DNA from 2 places in the Shinella sp. 20P9.1.1 genome. Region 2 is predicted to be linked to the other one. Evidence: riboswitches for the same ligand, from Rfam matches in the RefSeq annotation. Region 2 holds a riboswitch; the other holds the start of a gene.

Region 1 (4,206 bases), on a different contig from region 2:
CGGGCGGGCTTTCGGTTGGGCGTTCGGCGGCGGTGGAGGGCAGTGTCAGCAGAAGGCATATCACGCCGAGGATCAGCGCGATGCCCGCCGCATCGGCGGTGCGGTAGCTCGCCATGCGCGAGAACAGGAGCCAGGGCAGCGTGGCGAACCCTTCCGCGCCAAAAATCGCGACGGCGCTCAAATCGCCGAGCGATAGCGCCATGGCGAAGGCGAAGGCGGTGAGGAACGGTTTTTTCAGCGCCGGCCAGTCGATCCATCGCAAGCGATGCATCCCGGTGACACCAAGGCTGAGCGCAAGTCGGGCTGTACGCGTGAGGTGCGTGCTATAGGCCGGCTCCAGCACGCGCACCACGAAGGGCAGCGCCATCAGTGCATTGATGACGGTGATGATGACGGGCGCGAAATGTCCGGTCTCGCCGAAGGTGCGCAGCATCAGGAACCAGCCGGTCGCCACCACGACAGGCGGCACCAGCAGGATCAGCGATCCCGTCGCAGGCAGCGCCCGTGCCATCAGTCGCGTGGCAAGTCCCGCGCCGCTCGTCTCGGCCAGGCGCGGCACCAGCACGATGGGCAGCGCGATGGCGAGGCTGAGGCAGCCGGAGGCGAAGGATATGGCAAGGCTGGTGGCGAGCGCCCGGTGCAGCAAAGGATCGAGCGCCAGCCGGCCGAAATCGGCCGCAAGGCCAGAGACGAGCGTCGCGGCAAGCGGTGCTGCGGTGAAAAGCGAGAAGGCGAGCAGGATGAGGCCATCGGACAGGCGGCGGCGCCGGCCGTCGAAGCGCCTGATATCGCGCCCCGCCGTCATGCCCTCTTCCGGCGGACGGCCGAACAGCGAGAGCAGCCAGATCAGCAGGGCCGTGACGGCGATTTGCAGGCCAGACAGCAGCACCGCGCGCTCCGGGTCGAAATCGAAACGCAGCGCTTGGTAGATCGCGACCTCGATGGTAGTTGCCGCCGGCCCGCCGCCGAGCGTCAGCACCACGGTGAAGCTTGCCGCGCAGAGCATGAAGATCAGGCCGGCAATGCCCGGCAGGACGCGCCTTATGACCGGCCACTCGATGAGCCGGAAGGTTGCGCCGCTGCCCATGCCGAGATTGGCCGAGGTCAGCCAGTATTCCGGCGGGATGCGGTCGAGTGCGGCCAGCAGGAAACGCGCGGCGAGCGGCAGGTTGAAGAAGACATGGGCGATCAGGATGCCGGCAAGGCCATAGACGCTGACGGGACTTTCCAGCCCGCCGAGCCGCAGGAGATCGTTGACGACGCCCTGCCGCCCCCAGATTTCGATGATGCCGAGGGCCGCCACCAGCGCCGGCAGGCCGAGCGGCACGACGGAGAGCCTGAGGATCCAGACGCGACCGGGAAAGGTGCGCTGGCGGGCAAGTGCCCGGGCAACGGGAATGGCGAGCACCACCGACAGGAGCGTCGAGAGCGTCGCCTGCATCAGCGTGAACTGCGCCACCCGCCAGGTATAGGCATCGAAGAGCGGCGCGGTGCTGCCGCCCGCATGGGCCAGCAGCACCGCGGTTGCCGCGCCCGCGAAGACGAGCACGAAGCCGAGGGCAAGGCCCCCGGCGACACGCAGTGTGCGTCGTTCCGCGCGGGCGAACATCTCAGGCGTTCCTTACTTGGCGCTCATCACAGCGAGCCATTCGTCGATCCAGGCCTTGCGGTTGGCGGCAACTTCATCCGACGGCATCAGGAAGGTCTTTTCCGGCTTGACCAGCGCGTCGAAGGCGGCGGGCAGTGGGTCTTTCGTCTTGGCGGCCGGCATCATCCAATTGGTTTCCGGAATGATCGACTGGAAATCCGGGCTGGTCATGAAGGTCAGGAACTGGCGGGCAAGGTCCTTGTCGTGCGAGGTCCGCGTCAGGCCGGCAACCTCGATCTGCACATAGTGGCCCTCGGAGAAGGCGGCTGCCTTATAGCGCTCGGTCTTTTCCGCGATCACGTGATAGGCCGGCGAGGTCGTGTAGGAGAGCACCATCGGCGCCTCGCCCTTGGTGAACAGGCCATAGGCTTCCGACCAGCCGGGCGTGACGGTCAGCACGCGGTTTTTCAGCTTGCTCCAGGCCTCGCCCGCCTTGTCGCCATAGACGGATTTCACCCAGAGCAGCAGGCCGAGACCCGGCGTGGAGGTACGCGGGTCCTCGATGACGATCTTCTGCGACGGATCGCCCTCGACCAGCTCCTTGAGGCTTGTCGGCGGGGTCTTTACCGTCTCGGTGTCGTAGACGACGGCGAAGTGGCCGTAGTCATAGGGCAGGAACGTATCGTCGGAAAAACCGCCCGGCACCGTCAGGTCCTTTGGTGAAAGGCCGTGCGCTTCGAAAAGGCCGGTCGCCTTCGCTTCGGTGATGAGGTTGGTGTCGAGGCCGAGCACGACGTCGGCCTTGGTGCCCTCGCCTTCGAGCTTCAGCCGGGTCAGGAGCTCCACGCCGTCGGCAACGCCCACCCATTCGACCGTGCAGCCGCAGGTCTTTTCGAAGGCTTCCTTGACCTTCGGGCCGGGGCCCCAGTCGGAAACGAAGCTTTCATAGGTGTAGACGGTCAGCGTCTTTTCAGCGCCGTGCGCCGGAAAGGCGAGGGACACGGCGAGCGCCGCGATGGAGGAAAAAACTGTCTTGCGCATCAGCGCCTCCTTGTTTCGTCAAAAACGGGAATAGGGCGCTGGATTGTGCCGTCTAATCCCTCCGCCGGTACAAACCGGATCAGGTTCTTCGGGTTGGCGATGAAGCCTCTCAGCCCGCAAACCTGCAGGCACCCCGTTAGAGCGAAAAAAGGCATAGTCCCGGAAACGCTGCGGCGCAAGGGGTGTGGATGCGGACAGGCAGGGCGGCCGGCCCTGTTCCATCCGGAACAGCGGCATGCGTAGGGATATGCGATCTTCAGATCACCGGATGAGAGAGGCTCATCCTTAACCGATCAGGAGAGACCCCATGCGCAAGTTCATCGTTTCCGCCACCGTTGCCCTCGTCGCCGCCGTCTCGTTTGCGGCTCCCTCGCAGGCCGGTTACTACAGCTACGATTATCAGCCGTACTGCTTCATCAAGAAGATCAAGTCCTACGACTACTACGGCAATGTCGTCATCAAGCGCATCAAGGTCTGCCGCTAAGCGGCCCCATTACTGATCTCCCCGAAGGCCCGGATGTTCCCCTGCATCCGGGTCTTTTGCCGTTCGGGCCTATGCGCTGCCGCCAAACTCTTTCCCTTTCGCCGGAACATGCGCTAAGGGCATCAGCCATGACCATATCGGCCCCGATAGACCAGACCTTCGTCGTCCTTCTCGGCGGCGCGCTTGCGGTGACGCCGCGGGTGCGGGCCGATATTGTCGGTGCGCGCTTCGTGGCGGCCGATGGTGGCATGCGGCATGCCGCAGCGCTCGGCGTCACACCGGAAATCTGGGTCGGCGATTTCGATTCGACGCCGGACGATCTCATCGCCGCCTGGCCCGGTGTCGACCGCCAGCCCTATCCCGTCGCCAAGAACGAGACCGACGGGGCGATCGCCGTTTCCGTCGCGACCGAACGCGGCGCGAAGGATATCGTGCTGGTCGGCGCGCTCGGCGGCGAGCGCAGCGACCATGCGCTGATGCACCTGCTCCATGCGGTGTCGCTCGCTGAAGACGGCTATGCGATCAAGCTCACCTCCGGCGAGGAGGAAGCCTGGCCGCTCTTGCCGGGCAGCCGGGAGATCGACCTGCCGAAGGGCAGCCTGTTTTCGATCCTCGGCCTTTCGCCGCTGTCGGGTCTCTTCATCGGCAATGTGCGCTATCCGCTGAATGATTTCTCGTTGCCCTTCGGCTCCTCGCGCACCATTTCCAACGTCGCCGAAGGTCCGATCCGCCTTTCGCTTGCCTCCGGCCGCGCGATCCTCATCGCCCGGCCCTATGACCTTTCAGGAGCCTGACCCTTGGCACCGCCCATTCTCAAACTCGACGATATCTTTCTGAGCTTCGGCGGCACGCCGCTCTTGGCTGGCGCGAGCCTCCAGGTGGAGCCCGGTGACCGAATCTCGCTTGTCGGCCGCAACGGCTCGGGCAAGTCGACGCTGATGAAGATCGCCGCCGGCCTTGCTGAGGCGCAATCGGGCGAGGTCTTCCGCCATCCCTCCGCGACCATCCGTTACCTGCACCAGGCGCCGGATTTCGACGGCTACGACACGGTCGCGGCCTATGCCGAAGCCGGGCTTGGCCCGAGCGACGATCC
Region 2 (4,206 bases):
GATGAAGATCGAGCGTGAACGCGGCATCTCCGTCGTGACCTCGGTCATGACCTTCGAATATGACGGCAACGTCTTCAACATCCTCGATACGCCCGGCCACGAGGATTTCGCCGACGATACCTACCGCACGCTGACGGCCGTCGATGCGGCCATCATGGTCATCGATGCCGCCAAGGGTATCGAGCCGCGCACGCTGAAACTCTTCGAAGTCTGCCGCCTGCGCGATATCCCGATCATCACCTTCGTCAACAAGATGGACCGCGAAAGCCGCGACCCCTTCGAGATTCTCGATGAGGTGGAAGAGAAGCTGGCGCTCGATACCGCGCCGGTCACCTGGCCCGTCGGCCGCTCCAAGTCCTTCTGCGGCTCCTATCACCTTGCCGACCGCACCTATCGCGGCTCGGATACGCAGGTGCAGCCGACGAAAATGGACGATATCGCCGAAGTCGCCAAAAACCTGCCGGAAAACGAGCGCGAAGCCTTCACCGAGGAGCTGGAGCTGGCCCGCGAGGCCTGCCGTCCGTTCGACCGCGAAGCCTTCCTCGAAGGCCATATGACGCCGGTCTTCTTCGGTTCGGCATTGCGCAATTTCGGTGTGCGCGATCTCATCAACGCGCTCGGCGCCTTCGCGCCGCCGCCGCGTGACCAGATCGCCGATGTGCGCAAGGTCCATGCCGCCGAAGACAAAATGACGGCCTTCGTCTTCAAGATCCAGGCCAACATGGATCCGAACCATCGCGACCGCATCGCCTTTGCTCGCGTCTGCTCGGGCATGCTGGAGCGCGGCATGAAGGTGCGCCTTGCCCGCACCGGCAAGACCATCGGCCTCTCGGCGCCGCAGTTCTTCTTCGCCTCGCAGCGCCAGCTCGCCGACACGGCCTATGCCGGCGATGTGGTGGGCATCCCCAACCACGGCACGCTCCGCATCGGCGATACGCTGACGGAAGGCGAGGCGCTGGTCTTCGAGGGCGTGCCGAACTTCGCGCCGGAAATCCTGCGCCGCGTGCGGCTCGAAGATGCCATGAAGGCCAAGAAGCTAAAGGAAGCCCTGCAGCAGATGGCGGAAGAGGGCGTCGTGCAGCTCTTCTCGCCGGAAGACGGCTCGCCCGCCATCGTCGGCGTCGTCGGCGCGCTGCAGCTCGACGTTCTGAAGGAGCGGCTGCAGGGGGAATACGGTCTGCCGGTCTCCTTCGAAATGTCGCGCTTCTCCGTCTGCCGCTGGGTTTCCTCCGACAATGCGGCGGAGCTCGAAAAATTCGTCACCCAGCGCCGCGGCGATATCGCCCGCGACCTCGATGGCGATCCGGTGTTTTTGGCGCAGGACAGCTTCTCTCTGCGCTACGAGGCGGAGCGCTATCCCGCGATCAAGATGGTCGCCATCAAGGAATATCACGTCACCAAGGCGTAACGCACGCCTGCCATTTTGCCGCCTGTCACTTTCAAGATGACAGGCGGCTTTTCATTTGCGAAAAGCACTGCCTGGACAGGGGCGTCCGCCGCAAGGCGGGCTGAGAAGCACCCTTTGAACCTGAACCGGATCATGCCGGCGGAGGGAGTCGAACGGGCGCCGTATCGCTGCGCGTCCCACGGCCGCCTCCGTCGCAAGGAGGCTTAATGGCCGAGACGACCATCGCAAACATCCTTTCCATCGCGGGTTCCGACCCCTCGGGCGGCGCCGGCATCCAGGCCGATCTCAAGACCTTCGCGGCGCGCGGCACCTATGGCATGGCGGTGCTGACGGCGCTGACGGCGCAGAACACGCAAGGCGTGTCCGGCGTGCATCTCGTGCCGCCGGCCTTCGTGGCGGCGCAGATCCGGGAGGTGTTGGCCGATGTGCGGGTCCATGCGGTGAAGATCGGCATGATCGCTTCGGCTGACATTGCCGAAGCGGTGGCCAATGCGCTCGCCACCCATCGGAGCACGCCGCTCGTGCTCGATCCCGTCATGGTGGCCAAGGGTGGCGCCTCGCTTCTGGCGCGCGAGGCCGTCGAGGCCCTGACCTGCCGCCTGCTGCCGCTCGCCACCGTGCTGACGCCGAACCTGCCGGAGGCGGCCGCCCTGCTCGGGGAGGCGGAGGCGACCGACCGGGAGACGATGGCGGATCAGGCGAACCGCCTGCTGGCGCTTGGCCCCAGGGCGGTGCTGCTGAAGGGCGGGCATCTGCCTGGCAACCAGAGCCCGGATGTCCTGGCGACGCGGGATCGGCTGCGCTGGTTCGAGGGCGTGCGCGTCCTGACGCGCAACACCCATGGCACGGGCTGCTCGCTGTCGAGCGCCATTGCGGCCGAACTCGGCAAGGGCAAGGCGTTGCCGGATGCCGTGGCGGCGGCAAAGAGCTACATTGCCGGCGCCGTGCGCGGCTCGGATGCGCTGGCCGTCGGCTCCGGTCACGGCCCGCTGCATCATTTTCACGCGCTCTGGAACTAGAGTATTTCCGCTTTTCTTCGAAACGCGAAAACGCTCTAGCTCTTTGTTTCTAGGCAATTCCGGACGCAAAACCGCTTCGCACTTTTGCTGGAATTGCTCTAGCGATCCGCGAGCGCCAGCCGCAGACCCATCAGACCGAGCGCGGCGGCAAAACTGCGCTGTGTCCAGACCATGATCTTCGGACGGCTCAGCACCTGCTGGCGCAGGCCTGCGGCAAGGGCTGCATAGAGCGCGAAGAGGAGGAAGGTCATGATCATGAAGACGGCGCCGAGGATGAGCATGCGCGCGGTCACGTCAGGCGCCTGCGCCGGCACGAATTGCGGCAGAAAAGCCAGGAAGAACAGCGAGAGTTTCGGGTTGAAGATATTGGTGAGGATGCCTTTCCGCACGATGCGTGGCGCCCGTTCTGCCGGCTGATCCGGCCCGAGATCGAGCGCGCGCGAATCTTTCAAAAGGCTCCAGGCGATGAAGAGCAGATAGGCGACGCCGACATACCGCAGCACCTCGAACGCGAGCGCGCTGGCATGCAGCACGGCGGCAAGGCCGACGACGCTGGCGAGGATGTGCGGGATGATGCCGAGCGTGCAGCCGAAGGCGGCAAGCAGACCGGCGCGAAAACCGCCGCTGATACCGAGCGCCAGCGTATAGATGACGCCCGTACCCGGCAGCAGGATGACGACGAGTGAGGTGATGAGGAATTCGGTGGTCATGTGATGTTCCCATGCTGAGGAGCGGGCAGGAAACACCGGAGCGGCAAGCGTGGTCTTGAACGAAATTGCGAGGTCAGGCGAGGGCGGCGTGGTAGGCGCCGGGCGTATAGCCGTAGCGGCGGGTGAAATTGCGCGTCATATGGCTCTGGTCGGCAAAGCCTGCTTCCGCCGCGGCTTCGGCGAGCGGCTTTCCCGTCGCGATCAATCGACGGGAAAGCTCGGTGCGGCGCTGGAGCAGGTAGGCGTGCGGTGTCAGCCCGGTCACGCGGGCGAAGTCACGCACCAGCCGGAAACGGCCAAGCCCGCTTTCTTCCGCAAGGTCTTCAAGGGTGATGGCGGCATCGGGCATGCTGTCGAGTTTTTCACGGGCACGGGCGACGCCCGATGTTGCGATGCCGGAACGTTTTGCCGGCCGTTCGCGCAGCACGGCCGCCAGCAACAGCAGCAGCCGTTCCTCGTGGCCAAGCTGTGTGGCCTGGGCGTCCAGCAAGGCCGCAAGGGCCGCTGACGCGAGAGCACTGACGCGCCTATCCGCCAGAACAGGCGCATAAAACTCGTCGCGCGGCCGGCCCTCGAAAATATCCTCCGCGGCAGACGCGACGATCTTCGGCTGCAGATACAGCATGCGCCAGGCGCGCGGCGTATCACCGATCGGTACACCGTCATGCACTTCGCCGGGATTGACCGTGATGGTGTTGCCGGCCTCCGCCTCGACCCGGCCACGTCCGCTCGCCGAGGTTTGCGCACCGCGCTCGATCATGCCGATGCCATAGGTGTCGTGGCTGTGGCGCGCGAAGGTGTGGCTGCTGTCGGCGACGACGGCCTCGATGCCGTCGATGGCCGTGCGCAGGATCTGGAAGCGCCCGGCGGCCATGCCTCTACTCCTGCGGCGTGCCGGGAAGGGCGGTCGTTTCGCCGAACCAGTCGGTGGCGGAGGAACACCAGATTTGCCGCGCCGGTCTCAGGTCGGCGCGCTGGTTGATGCTGCCCCAGCGGATGCCCCAGGTCGCCGCGGCCTCTCCCGTTCCCGTCGAGAAAAGCGGTGTGCCGCATTCTGGGCAGAAGGACA

The links. A riboswitch is a leader RNA that binds a small molecule or an ion and turns the genes downstream of it on or off. The one in region 2 is predicted to bind thiamine pyrophosphate.
Region 1: another riboswitch for thiamine pyrophosphate. It lies ahead of thiB (thiamine ABC transporter substrate binding subunit); the one in region 2 lies ahead of thiD (bifunctional hydroxymethylpyrimidine kinase/phosphomethylpyrimidine kinase).

Annotation. Positions count from the first base shown of each region.
Region 1 is NZ_JBYOLC010000008.1:253,179-257,384, forward strand. Features, by position in the region: gene thiP (thiamine/thiamine pyrophosphate ABC transporter permease) at 1-1,609, opposite strand, end outside; gene thiB (thiamine ABC transporter substrate binding subunit) at 1,622-2,629, opposite strand; TPP riboswitch at 2,669-2,775, opposite strand; gene AC27VQ_RS16115 (hypothetical protein) at 2,937-3,113, shown strand; gene AC27VQ_RS16120 (thiamine diphosphokinase) at 3,242-3,907, shown strand; gene AC27VQ_RS16125 (ABC-F family ATP-binding cassette domain-containing protein) at 3,911-4,206, shown strand, end outside.
Region 2 is NZ_JBYOLC010000002.1:83,749-87,954, forward strand. Features, by position in the region: gene AC27VQ_RS03990 (peptide chain release factor 3) at 1-1,408, shown strand, start outside; TPP riboswitch at 1,476-1,572, shown strand; gene thiD (bifunctional hydroxymethylpyrimidine kinase/phosphomethylpyrimidine kinase) at 1,615-2,427, shown strand; gene AC27VQ_RS04000 (LysE family translocator) at 2,526-3,137, opposite strand; gene AC27VQ_RS04005 (AraC family transcriptional regulator) at 3,211-4,011, opposite strand; gene AC27VQ_RS04010 (GFA family protein) at 4,016-4,206, opposite strand, start outside.